Regions from separate parts of the Maritimibacter sp. DP1N21-5 genome, predicted to be linked through region 1. Evidence: riboswitches for the same ligand, from Rfam matches in the RefSeq annotation. Region 1 holds a riboswitch; the other holds the start of a gene.
The links. Region 1 has a riboswitch for thiamine pyrophosphate ahead of thiD (bifunctional hydroxymethylpyrimidine kinase/phosphomethylpyrimidine kinase). Riboswitches for the same ligand answer to the same signal wherever they lie in the genome.
Positions count from the first base shown of each region.

Region 2: linked by a shared signal. The riboswitch ahead of thiB (thiamine ABC transporter substrate binding subunit) and the one ahead of thiD (bifunctional hydroxymethylpyrimidine kinase/phosphomethylpyrimidine kinase) in region 1 are both predicted to bind thiamine pyrophosphate.

Region 1 covers NZ_JAHUZF010000001.1:64,302-72,080, forward strand. Annotated here, with positions in the region: gene KJP29_RS00290 (TenA family protein) at 1-596, opposite strand, end outside; gene KJP29_RS00295 (ABC transporter substrate-binding protein) at 593-1,528, opposite strand; gene KJP29_RS00300 (HesA/MoeB/ThiF family protein) at 1,525-2,520, opposite strand; gene KJP29_RS00305 (thiamine phosphate synthase) at 2,517-3,113, opposite strand; gene KJP29_RS00310 (thiazole synthase) at 3,110-3,883, opposite strand; gene thiS (sulfur carrier protein ThiS) at 3,885-4,082, opposite strand; gene KJP29_RS00320 (FAD-dependent oxidoreductase) at 4,066-5,040, opposite strand; gene thiD (bifunctional hydroxymethylpyrimidine kinase/phosphomethylpyrimidine kinase) at 5,037-5,834, opposite strand; TPP riboswitch at 5,900-6,000, opposite strand; gene KJP29_RS00330 (sensor histidine kinase) at 6,672-7,779, opposite strand, start outside.
Region 2 covers NZ_JAHUZF010000007.1:43,105-50,883, forward strand. Annotated here, with positions in the region: gene aroC (chorismate synthase) at 1-469, opposite strand, end outside; gene KJP29_RS18190 (EamA family transporter) at 586-1,461, shown strand; TPP riboswitch at 1,511-1,615, shown strand; gene thiB (thiamine ABC transporter substrate binding subunit) at 1,660-2,655, shown strand; gene KJP29_RS18200 (thiamine/thiamine pyrophosphate ABC transporter permease ThiP) at 2,660-4,201, shown strand; gene KJP29_RS18205 (ATP-binding cassette domain-containing protein) at 4,188-4,880, shown strand; gene KJP29_RS18210 (cytochrome c1) at 4,950-5,735, opposite strand; gene petB (cytochrome b) at 6,173-7,495, opposite strand; gene petA (ubiquinol-cytochrome c reductase iron-sulfur subunit) at 7,507-7,779, opposite strand, start outside.

The sequences.
Region 1 (7,779 bases):
CAGCGCGGGGTCGCCTCCGGAGTCTCGCCCAACCGCAGCGCCATGGCGCCGTCGATCAGGGCGCCCACGCTGTGACAGACCTCCTGATACGCTGCGCCCCCATAAAGAGCGATCCACTCGGCATAGGGTCCGCCGCCGCCCGCCGCCAGAAGCCGCGCGCCGATCTCGCCGTAGCCCAGCACGCAGGGGGCCAGCGCCGCGAGCAGGTCGAGGAAGTCGCCCGAATGACCGGCATCCAGCACGTAGCGCGTGTAGGCGATGTTCTCGGCCCGCTCCTCGGCATCAAGAAGCTGCGCCTCGTCAATAACCTCGCGGGCGCAGAGCGCGACATGCAGCGCGATCTCGTCATTGATCAGCGCGTTCACCGTGGCGGCGCAGTGGCGCATCTCGTCGACCGTTGCGGCCTTGGTGACGCCAAGCGCCCAGGCACGGCTGAAGTGGATGAGGAACAGGTAGTCCTGCACGAGGTAGTGCAGGAAGGTGGGGTGGGGCAGGGTGCCATCCGCCAGCCCCTGCACGAAGGCGTGGCCGGTATAGGCGGGCCAAGTCTCGCCCGCTGCAGCCCGCCAGAGCGGGAATGTCCTGCCGTAAGTCATTGGGCCCCCAGGTCGATGGCAAGCGCGGAGACCGGGCGGGTGCCTTCGACGAGACCGGCCTCGGCCAGGAAGGCCTCGAAACGCGCATAGCGGCCTTCGTCCAGTGCTTCGGGGCGCAGCGCGAAGCGGGGCAGGGTGTCGGCCCAGGCCATCTCGTTCAGATCGTCCTGCAGTTCTGGCGAGCTGGCAGAGAAGAGCTCCCAGCTTTCCTCCGGATGGTTGACGATATATTGCGTGGCCAGCTCAGTGGCGCGCAGGAAGCGGCGGATCAGGCCGGGCTCCATGGTCTCGGGGTTGGCGACATAGACCAGTTCGTCATAGGTCGGCACGCCCTCTTCCTCGATGTAGAAGCACCTGCCTTCGACGCCCTCGATCGTCATCTGGTTCAGCTCGAAATTGCGGTAGGCGCCCAGCACCGCGTCCACCTGTCCCGACATCAGCGAAGGCGAGAGCGACCAGTTCACGTTGACCAGCTCGACGTCGTCCAGCGTCAAACCATGGGTGTCGAGGACGGTGCCCAGGAGCGCCTCCTCCACGCCGGCGACCGAGAACCCCACCTTGCCGCCCTTCAGGTCCGCGACCTGCCGCACCGGACCGTCGGCCAGCACAAGAAGACAGTTGAGCGGCGTGGCGACCAGCGTGCCCACCCGGATCAACGGCAGGCCTTCGGCCACGTGCAGATGGAGTTGCGGCTGATACGAGATGGCAAGGTCGGCCTGACCGGCGGCGACCATCTTGGGCGGGTCCGAAGGATCGGCCGGGGCGATGATCTCGACCTCCAGTCCCTGATCGGCGAAGAACCCCTTTTCCTGCGCCACGATGATCGGGCCGTGATCGGGGTTCACGAACCAATCCAGCATCAGTGTCATCTGGTCCTGCGCGAAGGCAGGAGGGGCGGCCAGGATCAGAGCCGACAAGAGCAGTTTCTTCATTCCGGGGTCTCCTTTCTTGGGGTGTCCGTATCGCCGAGCGCGAGGAGCAGGATGTCGCCCGGCCAATAGGTCCGCAGCCGTTCCGCCGCTTGCCAGGCGCGCAGGCCCGAGCGACAGGCGAAAACGGCGCGCTGACCGGGGGCGGGACGGGGGCCCTGCGGCCCGAACGCGGCGACCTCGTGTCGCGCGGCGCCGGACAGGGCAGGGCCCGGTTCACCGGCACTGCGCAGGTCGACGACGAAATCGGCGTCTGTCAGCTCGGCCAGCGTAATGAAACGGGCGCCGCGCTCCGGCTCTGGTGCGCCGTCGAAGCGGAAGCCACCGAAGCGCATCGTGGCCGCGTCATAGGTTACGATCCGGCCTAGCGGTGAGGGGGTGGCACCGGTCAGCACGGCGATGGACATCTGCGCTTGCAACGCGCCGATGACGCCCACCGAGGGGCCAAGAACGCCGTCCGCGTCGCAGCTTCCCAGCCGCTCGGGCAAGTCGGGAAAGACGGCGCGGAGCGAAGGAGCCGGGCCGCAGAAGCCGCCCGCGTAACCCGCCATCCCCACGACCGAGGCCGAGATGAGGGGCAGGCCCATCTCGTGACAGGTGTCGCTGGCGGTATAGCTGGCGGCGAAGCTGTCGGCGCAATCGAGCACCAGCGTCACACCCGCGCAGGACCGCGCCGCAGTGGCGGGGTCGAAGCGCTCTTCGATGGGTTCCACCCGCGTTTCCGGGTTGAGCGCCGCCATGTGGCGCGCGGCGGCGGCGACTTTCGGCATGCCGGTGTCGGTCTCGCGGAAAAGAGTCTGACGATGCAGGTTCGACAGGGAAACCCGGTCCGGGTCCATCAGCCGGACAGCACCCACGCCCGCGCCCACGAGGTATTGCAGCACCGGCGCGGCCAGACCGCCCGCGCCGATCACCAGCACGCGGGCATCGCGCAGCGCCGCCTGTCCCGAAAGGCCGAAGTCCGGCACCGCGATCTGGCGGGCGTAACGGCTCATGCCGTGACCTCCAGCCACTGCCGCACCCGCGCCTCCGGGTCGTCGTTCAGGGTTATGTCGGTCACGGCGGACACCACGTCTGCCCCGGCAGCAAAGGCCCCCGGCGCGCGGTCCACCGACATGCCGCCGATGGCGACCAGGGGGATGGCACCAATCCGGGCCTTCCACTCGGACAGTTTTTCCACCCCCTGCCGGTGCCATTTCATCGTCTTAAGGATGGTCGGATAGACCGGCCCAAGGGCGATGTAATCGGGGTGCAGCGCCAGCGCCCGGGCCAGTTCCCTGTCGTCATGGGTCGATATCCCCAGCCGCAGGCCCGCCGCCCGGATTGCCTCCAGGTCGGCGATGTCCAGATCCTCTTGCCCCAGATGCAGCCAGTCGCAGCCCAGTTCGATCGCCAGTTGCCAGTGGTCGTTGACCACCAGATGCGCGCCATGATCACGGCAGAGGTCACGCGCTTCTGCGATCTGGGCGCGCAGCGCGTCTTCGGGCAGATCCTTGATCCGCAGTTGCACGAACGTCACCCCCAGTGGCAGCATCCGGCGCAGCCACCGCACGTCGTCGAAGATCGGATAGAAACGCGGCAAGCTCATTCCAGGAACGCCTTTCCCAGAACCGGGGTCGAGGGGGCCGCCATGTCGCGCGGCGGCATCGGGTCGGACCGGTTCGCGAGCGCGCCGGCGGCGACGGCTCCGGCAAAGGCCTCGGCCATGCCCGCCGGGTCGCCCGCCCTGGCGACGGCGGTGTTCAGAAGCACGGCGTCGAAGCCCAGTTCCATCGCATGGGCCGCCTGGCTGGGCAGGCCGAGGCCCGCGTCGATCACGAGAGGCACCTCGGGGAAATGCGCCCGAAGCGAACGCAGCCCATAGACGTTGTTCAGACCAAGCCCGGTGCCGATCGGTGCGCCCCATGGCATCAGAACCTGACAGCCAGCGCCCAGCAGCCGGTCGCAGAGCACGAGATCCTCGGTGCAGTAAGGGAAGACCTCGAAGCCGTCGTCGGTCAGCAGGCGCGCGGCTTCCACCAGCCCGAAGGGATCCGGCTGGAGCGTGTCGGCATGGCCGATCACCTCCAGCTTGATCCAGTTGGTGCCAAAGAGCTCGCGGGCCATCTGCGCCGTGGTCACCGCCTCGCGCACGGAATGGCAGCCGGCAGTGTTGGGCAGCAGGGCCACGCCCAATTGCTCGACAAGCGACCAAAACCTCTGGCCCTGTCCGCCATCCCCCGCCTCGCGCCGGACCGAAACAGTGGCGATCCCCGCGCCGGATCGGCGGAAGGCCTCTTCCAGCACGGCGGGGGAGGGGTATTGCGCGGTGCCCAGCATCAGGCGCGAGGCGATCTCGGTTCCATAAAAGGTCGGCATCTCAGCCGCCCTGCCTTGGGGCGACGATCTCGACCCTGTCTTGCGGATTGAGATAGGTTTCGGCGCGCAGCGTTGCGGGCACGAAGACCTCGTTCACCGCGGTGGCAACCTTGGCCCTGCTTTGGCCGGTCTCTTCCAGAAGGTCGGCCAAGGTAGGGCCCGTTATGGTGCGGGGTTCGCCGTTAAGCGCGATGATCATGCCAAAGCTCCGGTTTTTCCTGGCCGTCCAGCACCGCCGCCGCCATCCGCGCCATCGCGGGGGCGAGCAGGAAACCGTGCCGGAACAGGCCGTTTACATAAAGAACGCCGCCTGCCTCGGTGAGGCGCGGCAGGTGATCGGGAAATGCGGGGCGCGCGTCGGCGCCGATCTCGGCCAGCTCCGCCTCTGCGAATGCGGGGTCGAGCGCGTAGGCCGCCGACAGCAACTCCATGACCGAGCGCACCGTGGCGCGGCCCCGTTCGGCGCTTTCGATCTGGGTCGCGCCCAGCATGAAAACCCCGTCGCCGCGCGGCACGACATAAAGCGGAAACCGCGGGTGCAGCAGACGCACCGGCCGCTTGAGGTGGACGCCGGGCGCGCGCAGCACGACCATTTCCCCTTTCACGCCCCGGAGGTCGGAAAGCGCTTCGGAGGCGGCCAGCCCGGTGCAATCGACTACGCGATCGGCCGGCGTGGCTTCGGTCGTGAAGCGGACGCCTCGCGCGGCCAGCCGGTCGCGCAAAGAAAGCAGCGCGGCGCGCGGGTCCAGGTGCGCCTCTTTGGTCATCAGCAGGGCGCGGTCGAAACGTCCGGCGAGCTGCGGTTCCGCACTGGCGATGCCCTCGCGGTCCAGCCAGCGGTGGTTCGCGGTGCGGCGGGCGAAGATATCGAGTTCGCGCCGATCGCGTCCAAGGGTCACGACCAGCGTGCCCTCGCGATGCACTTCGGCCCCCTGTGCCTGCCACCAGTCGGCGGCGGCGCGACCCAGCCGGAACACCGGTTCCTCGGCCGAGAACCCTTCGCAATCCGGTGCCAGCATGCCACCGGCCCACCACGAACAGGACTGTGCGCCGGGTCCGCCGGCGGGGTCCGTCACCGTGATGCTGTGGCCGCGCCCTGCGAGTTCCGCCGCAACGCATAGCCCGGCGACGCCGCTGCCCCGGATCGTGACCCTCATGACCAGACCTCATGGAAGTGATGCACCGGGCCGTGGCCCCCGCCGATTTGCAGCCCCTCCGCCGCGCGGATCGCGCCCTGGAGCCAGACGTGCGCGCGCCCGACTGCCTGTGACAGGGGCAGGCCCCGTGCCAGCCCGGCGGCAATGGCCGAGGACAGGGTGCAACCGGTGCCGTGGGTGTTCTGGGTGGCGATGCGGTCGGCCTTGAAGGCTTTCGTGCCCGCTGCGGTGACCAGCCAGTCGGTGCAGGTCTCGCCCCTGCGGTGGCCGCCCTTCATCAGCACCGCCCCCGCGCCCATCGCCAACAACCGCCGCCCCTGCTCCTGCATGTCTTCGTCCGTGTCGGCGTGGACTGCGTTCAACAGGCGGGCGGCTTCCGGTAGGTTGGGGGTCAGGACCGTGGCGCGCGGCAGCATGTGGCGGCAGAGCGCCAACACCGCGGTATCTGGCAGGAGCGCATCGCCGGATTTGGCCACCATCACCGGGTCCAGCACCACGGCCCCGGGAAATCCCGAGATGGCCCCGGCCACGCATTCCACCAGGTCGGGTGTGCCCAGCATCCCGACCTTGATCGCGTGAACCTCGATGTCCTCCAGCACTGTCGCGACCTGCGCTTCGATCACCTCGAGCGGGACCGGGTGCACGGCGCGCACCGCTCGGGTGTTCTGCGCGGTGATCGCTGTAATGACGCTGGCACCGTAGACACCCAGGGCCGAAAAGGTCTTCAGGTCCGCCTGGATCCCGGCGCCGCCGCCGCTGTCGGACCCGGCAATGGTGAGAACTGTGGCTGTCACGTCCGTCCATCCGCTTGTCAGGGTCAGGGCGCGACAGGACATCAAGGGTGACCATGGGTCTTCGGACGGTCACGATGACTGTTTCCTACGCCGGTCCTAACCGGTTCAGGTTCAATGGGTTCGCGTGAAAGCGTCTCAGCCCCGAGGGGCACCCCAACAGATCTGCCTACTGTGTAGGAAGGAATGGCCGCAGGGTCAAGGAACGACCATTTTGCGCCTCGCGGCCCGCAAGGGTTCGCTTCGCCGACCGGTCTTGCAGGCTTTTTCAGGCAATCAGGTCTGGCTTGCGACGCGCTGCACCTGACAGTGCGATGCATTGTCGATGGGGCAAGAGGCGGACGCGGCGCCGTGGTCCCGCGACACCCGAACGGTGAAACGCGAGGGGGCCCGGCGTCGGGTGCCGGCAAGGCTCGTCATGAAAACGTCGCGGCGCAGGTGGGACGGTGCGACTGCACGGGTCCGGATCAGTTGGCCCTTGCCGAAAGCGGGGGCAAGTTTCCAAGCATTGCGGAGAAGGAAGCCACGAGAGCGCCTTTCGGCGTGAAACTCGGTAACATCCAGTCTGTGACCGCACCGATGAGACGTGAAACCATCGAAGCCTTCGCCAGACTCCGGATCTTTTCTCAAGGCTACCAAGGGCAATGCGGCACGAGCAAATCCCCGGATCCGACCAGATAAGTGTTCAATCAGCCAGATCGTATGAAGTGCCTAGATGCTCTTGTAGCCCGTGGGTATCGATCCATGACCAGCCATGGTGCAAGTATCTTCGAGCACGACACTCGAGACAGATGGGCTTTGCCTTGCACGCGGCGCAGAACATATCGCCGGACAGCGCGGCTACGCCGGCTTGGTTGCCGCCGGCAACTCGAGCCGAAAGCGCGTTCCACGATCGACGTTCTCCAAGCGTACCTTGCCATTGTTCTTGCGGATCACCTGTTCGACGATTGCCAGCCCCAGACCCGTTCCTTCGCCGTGACGCAGCTGGGAAAACCGGCGGAACGCTGTTTCTTCCTCTTCCGGCGGAATTCCGATGCCATCGTCTTCGACGGTGACGACGATGGTGTCGCCGTCTCGGGCGGTGCTGACTGAGATTCTCCCCATCGTGGGACCACCGTGTTTGAGGGCGTTCTCCACAAGATTGGTCAGCGCCTCGCCGATCAGGACGGGATCGCCCTCGATCTCGAGACGCTCGTCGGCCGGGTCAAGTGAAAATCTCAGATCGCGGGACAGGACGGAGGGGGCGATGCCACGGCAGACTTCTTCGACGATTGTGTTCAGGTCAAACCGCGTCACCGATCCGCCGTAGCCGTAGCGCAGACGTTCAAGCTGGAGCAACTGGCTTGTCAGCCGGGCCGCGGCGCGGGCGGCCGAGATCAGCTCGGCCTGACGGACGGAGCGTTCGGTGTCGTCGCGGACATCCGGCAGGGTTTCCGCGAGTGCCAGCAGCGCTGCGGTCGGGTTGCGCAGCTGATGAGCGGCATCGGAAATGAAGGCTTGATGTGCCTCGATACTGTCGCGGACCTGCCCGAAGAGGCGGTTCAGCGTCGAGACCACCCCGGCGACCTCGGTTGGCACGGGTCTGCGAATCCGACCGAGATCGTCGGGCGATCTTTTCTGGATCGCTTCCTGCAGGTCGTTGAGCGGGCGAAGCCCGACCTGCACCCCGAACCAAACCACGAGGGCCAAGGCGACCATCAGGCCTGCCATGACGGTTATTGCGCGCAGAGCCAATTCCTGGGCGAACGCCTGACGGTCGCTCACCCGCTGCCAGACAGTCACGACCGTTTCGCCGGAGAGATTGTCGATCGTGCTTGCCTCGGTCATACGCAGCACCCGCATGTCTTCACCGCGATAGTTGGCAATGTAGTAGCCGGGTTCGGATTGCGGCATGTGCTGGTCGGGCCGCGGCGGATAGGCATATCCGGTGACATAGTAGCCCCCCGGC
Region 2 (7,779 bases), on a different contig from region 1:
TGTAGCCCCGGATCTCGATCCCCGGCGCGATGGCCTTGATCGCCTCGCGGGCTAGCCCGCCGGCCGCCACTCGCGCCGCCGTTTCGCGTGCAGACGACCGCCCACCCCCGCGCGGATCGCGGATGCCGTATTTGAGCCAGTAAGTGATGTCGGCATGACCGGGACGAAATTTCTCGGCGATCTCGGAATAATCTTTCGAGCGCTGATCGGTGTTCTCGATCATGAGCTGCACCGGAGTTCCGGTGGTCTGGCCCTCGTAGACGCCCGAAAGGATGCGGACCTCGTCTGCCTCGCGCCGCTGGGTCGTGAACTTGTTCTGACCGGGTTTGCGGCGATCGAGCCAGTGCTGGATCATGCCCTCGTCGATGGCCACGCCGGGCGGCACACCGTCCACCGTCGCGCCAAGCGCGGGTCCGTGGCTTTCGCCCCAGGTCGTCACGCGGAAGATATGTCCAAATGTGTTCATCATGGCCCGGCTCCTTTCGCGTTTCGATATACGCCGCGCGCGGAATTCTCAACGCGCAATCAGGCAGTTCTTGACGCGCGGGGATGACGGCGTAGCGTGAAGGTCCAAGCAGAGTGCCCATGTCCCGTCTCACCGATACCCTGATCACCGCATTGACCCCGATCATCTGGGGCACGACCTATATCACCACGACGCAGTTCCTGCCCGAGGGATACCCGATGCACGCCGCGCTCTTGCGGTCGCTGCCGGCCGGGCTGATCCTGCTCGTCGTGACGCGCAACCTGCCACCACGCGACTGGCTCGGGCGGATTGCGGTGCTCGGCGTGCTCAACTTCTCCCTTTTCTTCGTGGCGCTCTTCATCGCCGCCTACCGCCTGCCCGGCGGCGTCGCGGCGACCGTGGGTGCGATCCAGCCGCTTATTGTTCTCGTCTTCGCCCGCCTTGCGCTGGGCACGGTCCTGCGCCCGGCCTCGGTCGCGGCGGCCATCGCCGGGCTCGTCGGCGTCGGGATGCTGGTCCTTGGTCCCGATGCGCAGCTTGATCCCGTCGGGGTTGCGGCCGCACTTCTGGGCGCCCTGTCCATGGGAGCGGGGGTCGTGCTGGCGCGGCGGTGGCAACCGCCGGTCTCCCCCCTCACCTTCACGGCATGGCAATTGACCGCTGGGGGTATCTTCCTGCTCCCGGCCACGCTCATCATGGAACCGGCCCTCCCCGCGCTGACGATGTCCAATCTCGCGGGCTATCTCTGGCTTGGGGTCGTGGGCGGCGCCCTGGCCTATTTCCTGTGGTTCCGGGGGATCGCCCGACTGGACCCGGCGGGCGTGACGGGACTTGGGTTCCTGTCGCCTCTCTCGGCCATCCTCATCGGCTGGGTGGTTCTGTCCGAGGCACTGACGCCGGTCCAGATCGTGGGCGCCATCGTGATCCTGGCCTCTGTCTGGGCATCGTCCCGCGCAGCGCGCCCGTCACAGGCCCCTCTGTCCGTCCGTCAGTAGCCGACGTATGCGCCCGCCCTTGAAGCGGTGCACGTCTTTGCATAGTCTCTGCAGCACCTCGGGGTGTGAGCTGAAGAGCTCGCTGAGATGCGCAAGCGAACCCGTTGAACCTGAACCGGCTCATACCGGCGGAGGGAAGGTAAGGGCCGACGACCACGTCTTCCTACCCGACTTTCGCCCGTCGCAATGGAGGATGACATGAAAACAGCCATCATCGCCGCGGGTCTTGCTGCTCTTGCCGCCATGCCTGCAGGCATGGCCAGCGCTCAAGACACGCTGACCGTCTATACCTATGACAGCTTCGTTTCCGAATGGGGACCGGGGCCGATCATCAAGGAGAACTTCGAGTCGCAATGCGACTGCACGCTCGAGCTTGTCGCCGTTGGCGACGGGGCCGAACTGATTTCGCGGCTCCAGCTCGAAGGCGACCGGACGGAGGCCGACATCGTGCTCGGCATCGACGAGAACCTGACCGCGGTGGCCCGCGACACGGCCATGTTCGCGCTTCACGGTGTCGACAGCCCGGATCTGTCCATGCCCGTGGCGTGGGAAAACGACATGTTCCTGCCCTTCGACTGGGGCTACTTCGCCTTCGTCTACGACAAGACCAAGGTCGAAAATCCCCCCGCGAATTTCGAGGAGCTCGCCGACAGCGACCTGACGATCGTGATTCAGGATCCGCGCTCCTCCACGCCCGGGCTTGGCCTGCTGCTTTGGGTCAAGGCGGTCTATGGCGAAGAAGCCGGCGCCTACTGGGAACGCCTGTCCGACAATATCGTGACCGTCACCAAGGGCTGGTCCGAGGCCTATGGGATGTTCCTTGAAGGGGAGGCCGACATGGTTCTGTCCTACACCACCTCGCCCGCCTATCACCTGTTGGCCGAAGACGACGACACCAAGGCGGCCATCGCCTTTGAAGAAGGCAATTACATGCAGATCGAAGTCGCGGGCAAAATCGCGACAACCGACGAGCCCGAGCTGGCCGACCAGTTCCTCGACTTCATGCTGACCGACGGGTTCCAGTCTGCGATCCCAGAGACCAACTGGATGTATCCGGCTCATACGCCGCAGGAGGGTCTGCCCGAGGGATTCGAGAGTGTCGTGCCAGAAAAGGCCCTGATCTACTTCGGGACCGAGGCGCGGGACATCCGAGACGTGGCGCTCGAAGAATGGCGCGCGGCGCTGTCTCAATAGAATCATGACACGCACCACGGCGACGGGCAGCCTCGCGCTGGCCGTCGTCCTTCTCTTCACACTGGGCACGCTTGCCGCGGTTCTGATCCGGGCCGAGGCGCTGTCGGGTTTCGGCCCCGCCGACTGGGCCGCCCTGCGCTTCTCGCTCGTGCAGGCCACGCTGTCCGCGACGCTATCGATCCTCCTCGCGATTCCTCTGGGCCGCGCCATCGCGCGGCGTCGGTTTCCCGGGCGGGGGCTGCTCATTATGCTCCTGGGCGCGCCTTTCATCCTGCCGACGATCGTCGCGGTCTTCGGCCTCATCTCGGTCTTCGGACGCTCTGGCATCGTGTCGGATGTTCTGGGTTTTGTCGGGCTGGAGCCGATTTCGATCTATGGCTTTCATGGCGTCGTTCTGGCGCATGTCTTCTTCAACCTGCCACTGGCCACCCGTCTTGTCCTGCAAGGCTGGCTCGCCATTCCCGCCGAACGGTTTCGCCTGGCCGCCTCGCTGGGGTTCCGCGCGCGCGATGTGACGCGCTGGCTGGAACGTCCCATGCTGCGCGAGGTGTTGCCCGGCACCTTCCTCGTCATCTTCCTTCTGTGCCTCACGAGCTTTGCCGTCGCGCTGGCGCTGGGCGGCGGGCCGAAGGCGACAACAATCGAGCTTGCCATTTATCAGGCCTTCAACCTCGAGTTCGACCTCGGCAAGGCCGCGCTTCTGGCACTGGTCCAGTTCGCGCTCGGGCTCGCCGTCGCCCTGATCGCCTTCCGGGTCGCCCTGCCCACGGGCTTTGGCGCGGGGCTTGATCGGAGCCTGCGCCGGTGGGACGCGGCGGGACCGGGTTTCGTCCTTATGGACACGGTCATCATCGCCCTCGCCACCGTCTTTCTCGTCCTGCCCATTACGATGATCGCTCTCGATGGGCTTCCACGCCTGCTCTCCTTGCCTGCGTCCATCTGGTGGGCGGCGCTGCGCTCGCTCGGGATCGCACTGACCTCGGTCGTCGTCACGCTGGCGCTCGCCCTGCCGATGGCGGCGCTCTCGGTGAAAAGCAGGTTGCGCGTGGTGGAGGGGATCGGCTCCCTGACGCTGGCCGCCTCGCCTCTGGTCATCGGCACCGGGCTCTTCATCATCCTGTTTCCCCTAACGGACCCCTTCGCGCTCGCTTTTCCTGTGACGGCCATGGTGAACTCGGTGATGTCCCTGCCCTTCGCGCTGCGCGCGCTCGTTCCCGCGCTCGGCCAGATCGAAGCTGATTATGGCCGGCTCGCGGATGGGTTGGGTATGTCAGGTTGGGCGCGGCTGCGCCTGCTTTGGCTGCCACGTCTGCGCCGCCCGCTCGGGTTCACGATGGGGCTGTCCGCCGCGCTCTCCATGGGCGACCTTGGCGTGATCGCCCTCTTCGCCGCGCCGGATGCGCCCACGTTGCCCCTTCAGATCTATCGTCTCATGGCCGCCTATCGTATGCCGGATGCAGCGGGCGGGGCGCTGGTTCTACTGGTCTCGAGCCTTGCTCTGTTCTGGATCTTCGACAGGGGCGGTCGCGCTCATGCTGACACTTGACCATGTGACCGTGATCAACGGGGACTTCACCCTGACCGCTGATATGCAGGTCGCCAAGGGCCACAAGGTCGCCATTCTGGGACCCTCGGGGTCCGGAAAATCCACGCTGCTGGCCGGCATCGCCGGGTTTCTGGATGTCACCGGACAGATGAGTTGGGACGGCCGCGATCTTGCGCCCCTCGCACCGGCGGATCGGCCCGTCAGCATGATCTTTCAGGACAACAACCTCTTCCCCCATCTCACCGCCGCTCAGAACGTGGGCCTTGGACTACGCCCCGACCTGCGCCTGGGCCGCGCGAATCGGGAGCGGGTCGAGGAAGCCCTCGCCCATGTGGGCCTTCACGGGCTCGGCCCGCGCAAACCAGCGCAGCTCTCCGGTGGTCAGGTCGCGCGCGTCGCTCTGGCCCGCGCGCTTCTGCGCGACAAACCCCTGATGCTGCTCGATGAACCTTTCGGCGCGCTCGGTCCCGCCCTGCGCGCCGAGATGCTGGACCTCGTCGCCCGTCTCGCCGAGGAAACATCGGCGACCCTCCTGATGGTCAGCCACGAACCGGAAGACGCCAGGCGAATCGCCGATGACATCATCCTGGTGTCCGAAGGACACGCGGACGCCCCCGTTCCGGTCGCCGATATCTTCGCCAACCCGCCCGAAGCTCTTCGCAACTACCTGGGGCGCTGACCCGAACCTTTCACCCAAGAAAAAGGGCGCCCCGAGAGGCGCCCTTCCTAATTCCGAGGCGGAAAGAGATCAGAGATCCATTTCCTTGCCGTATTTGTGCGGCGCCCAGAGTTTCTTGTTGGTGAGGTAGAGCAGCGAGGCCAGGATCACCAACATGATGAAGCCGACGAAACCGGCCTGCTTGCGCGCCATCATCTTGGGCTCGGCGGTCCACATCAGGAAGGCCGACACATCCATCGACATGGAGTCGAGGTCGTTCGCATGGCCGTCGTCGAAGTCGACAAGACCGTCGTCCATCGGCTGCGGCATGGAGATGAAGCCACCCGAGAAGGCGTCATTCCCGTAAAGGAAGTTGCCCGCAACCTCGGTTTCCTCACCGTTGTAGCTCGTCAGGATCGCGTGGATGTATTCCGGACCACCGATGCCCTTGAAGAACTGGTTGATGCCAAGGCCGTAGGGGCCATGGAACCCGGCGCGGGCCTTCGCCATGAGCGACAGGTCCGGACCCATGCCTTCGCCGGTCACGGCCGGGAAGTTGTCGGACGGCAGGGCGGGACGGAAATCGTCCAGCTCGGCGTCGAATACTTCGAAGTTCTCGGCAGCATAGGCCCGCACTTCGTCTTCCGTGTAGTTCAGGCCACCGCTCTCGTAGAGCGAACGGATCGGCACGAACTTGAGCCCGTGACAGGCGCGGCAGACTTCGGTGTAGATCTTCAGGCCACGCTGAAGCTGTTCCACGTCGTATTTGCCGAACGGTCCTTCAAAGGAAAAGGCGACGTCTTCGATGTGCGCCGTCTCATGGCCACCGGCCGCGGCGTGCTCTTCGCCTTCGGCAGGGTGGTCTTCGGTGACGATGTCGGCTTCCTCGTCCGCGAGGGTCTCTTCCATCGCGGGCTCCGCGACAGCCGGCTGTTCCGCCTGAAGCTCTTCCGCAGCCGGCTCTTCAGCCGGCGTTTCTTCGGTGGCGGTTTCCTCGGCAGGCGCTTCTTCCGTCGCGGCGTCCTCGGTCGTCTCCTCGGCGGGCGCTTCCTCTTCGGTCGCGGCCTCCTCAGTGGGCTCCTCGGTGGCAGGCTCTTCTGCCGGCGCCTCGTCCGTTGCCGCCGGTTCTTCGGCAGCGGGTTCTTCCGCCGCCGGGGTTTCGGTGGTTTCGGTTTCGGTCGCCTGATCCGTCGCCGTATCGGCCGCCGGGTCTTCGGTGGTCGTGTCCTGCGCGGTCACACCATAGGTGCTGAGCGCGAGGGCGGTGATCGCCGTAAGGGTGAGTTTCTTGATCATTGTCTTAAGACCCTCTCTCACTCGGCCGCCGTCGGGGCGTCGGGATAGTGGTGTTTGAAGTCTTCCTCGATGGTCGCCGGCGGTGTCGTCGGCTTCTCGAACACGCCCAGAAGCGGGAGGATCACGAGGAAGTAGGCGAACCAGTAGGTGGAAGCGATCAGCGAGATGTAGTCGTAGGGGTGATCCGTGGACTGGGCGCCCGACCACATCAGGACGAGGAAGTCGATGACGAGCAGGCGGTACCACCACTTGAACGCCGGACGATACTGACCCGAGCGCACCGACGAGGTGTCGAGCCAAGGGGTCAGCGCCATGACGGCGATGGCGCCGAACATCGCGAGCACACCGAAGAACTTCGCGTCGATGATGCCACCAGTGATCCAGTCGACCGCAGCCACGACCCAGACGTCCGCCGTGAAGGCCCGCAGGATCGCGTAGAACGGCAGGAAGTACCATTCCGGAACGATATGCGCGGGCGTGGCGAGCGGGTTCGCCTCGATGTAGTTGTCGGGGTGACCGAAGTAGTTCGGCATGAAGCCCACGATCGCCCAGAAGACGATCAGGACGATCGCCAGCGCAAAGAGGTCCTTGATCACGAAATAGGGCCAGAAGGGCAGCGTGTCTTTCTTGGCTTCTTCTTTCGAGCCGCGACGCACCTCGACACCGGTGGGGTTGTTGTTGCCCGTGGTGTGGAAGGCCCAGATGTGCACGGCAACGAGCGCCGCGATCACGAAGGGCAGAAGGTAGTGGAGCGAGAAGAAGCGGTTCAGCGTGGCGTTGTCCACCGCCGGTCCGCCCAAGAGCCAGGTCTGGATGTCCGGGCCGATGAAGGGGATCGCGCCGAAGAGGCCGGTGATCACCGTGGCACCCCAGAACGACATCTGACCCCAGGGCAGAACGTAGCCCAGGAAGCCGGTCGCCATCATGGCGAGGTAGATCAGCATCCCGATGATCCAGGTCACTTCGCGCGGCGCCTTGTAGGAACCGTAGAAAAGGCCACGGAACATGTGGATATAGACCGCCGCGAAGAACAGCGACGCGCCGTTGGCGTGCAGGTAGCGGATGAAGAAGCCGCCGTTCACGTCACGCATGATGTGTTCGACAGAGGCGAAGGCCATGTCCACATGCGGCGTGTAATGCATCACGAGGATGACGCCGGTGACGATCTGAAGCACGAGGCAGAATGCGAGGACGATGCCCCAGATCCACCACCAGTTCAGGTTCTTCGGCGTCGGGATCATCAGCGTGTCATACGCCAAGGATACGATGGGAAGCCGCGAATGCAGCCATTTTCCAAAGCCGGACTTCGGCTCGTAATGGTCGTGGGGGATACCAGCCATCTTTGTCTCCCTTAGCCCAGCTGAATGGTGGATTCGTCGAGGAACTGCGCGACCGGAACCGGGAGGTTCTCGGGTGCGGGTCCCCGGCGGATACGGCCTGCGGCGTCGTAGTGCGACCCGTGGCAGGGGCAATACCAGCCCTCGTAGTCACCGGCGCCGTTCCCGATCGGAACACAGCCAAGGTGCGTGCAGACACCCATCATGACGAGCCATTTCTCATCTTCGTCGAGCGTCCGGTTCACGTCGCTCGCGTCCGCATCGGCGGAGATATTCGCGTTGCGCGC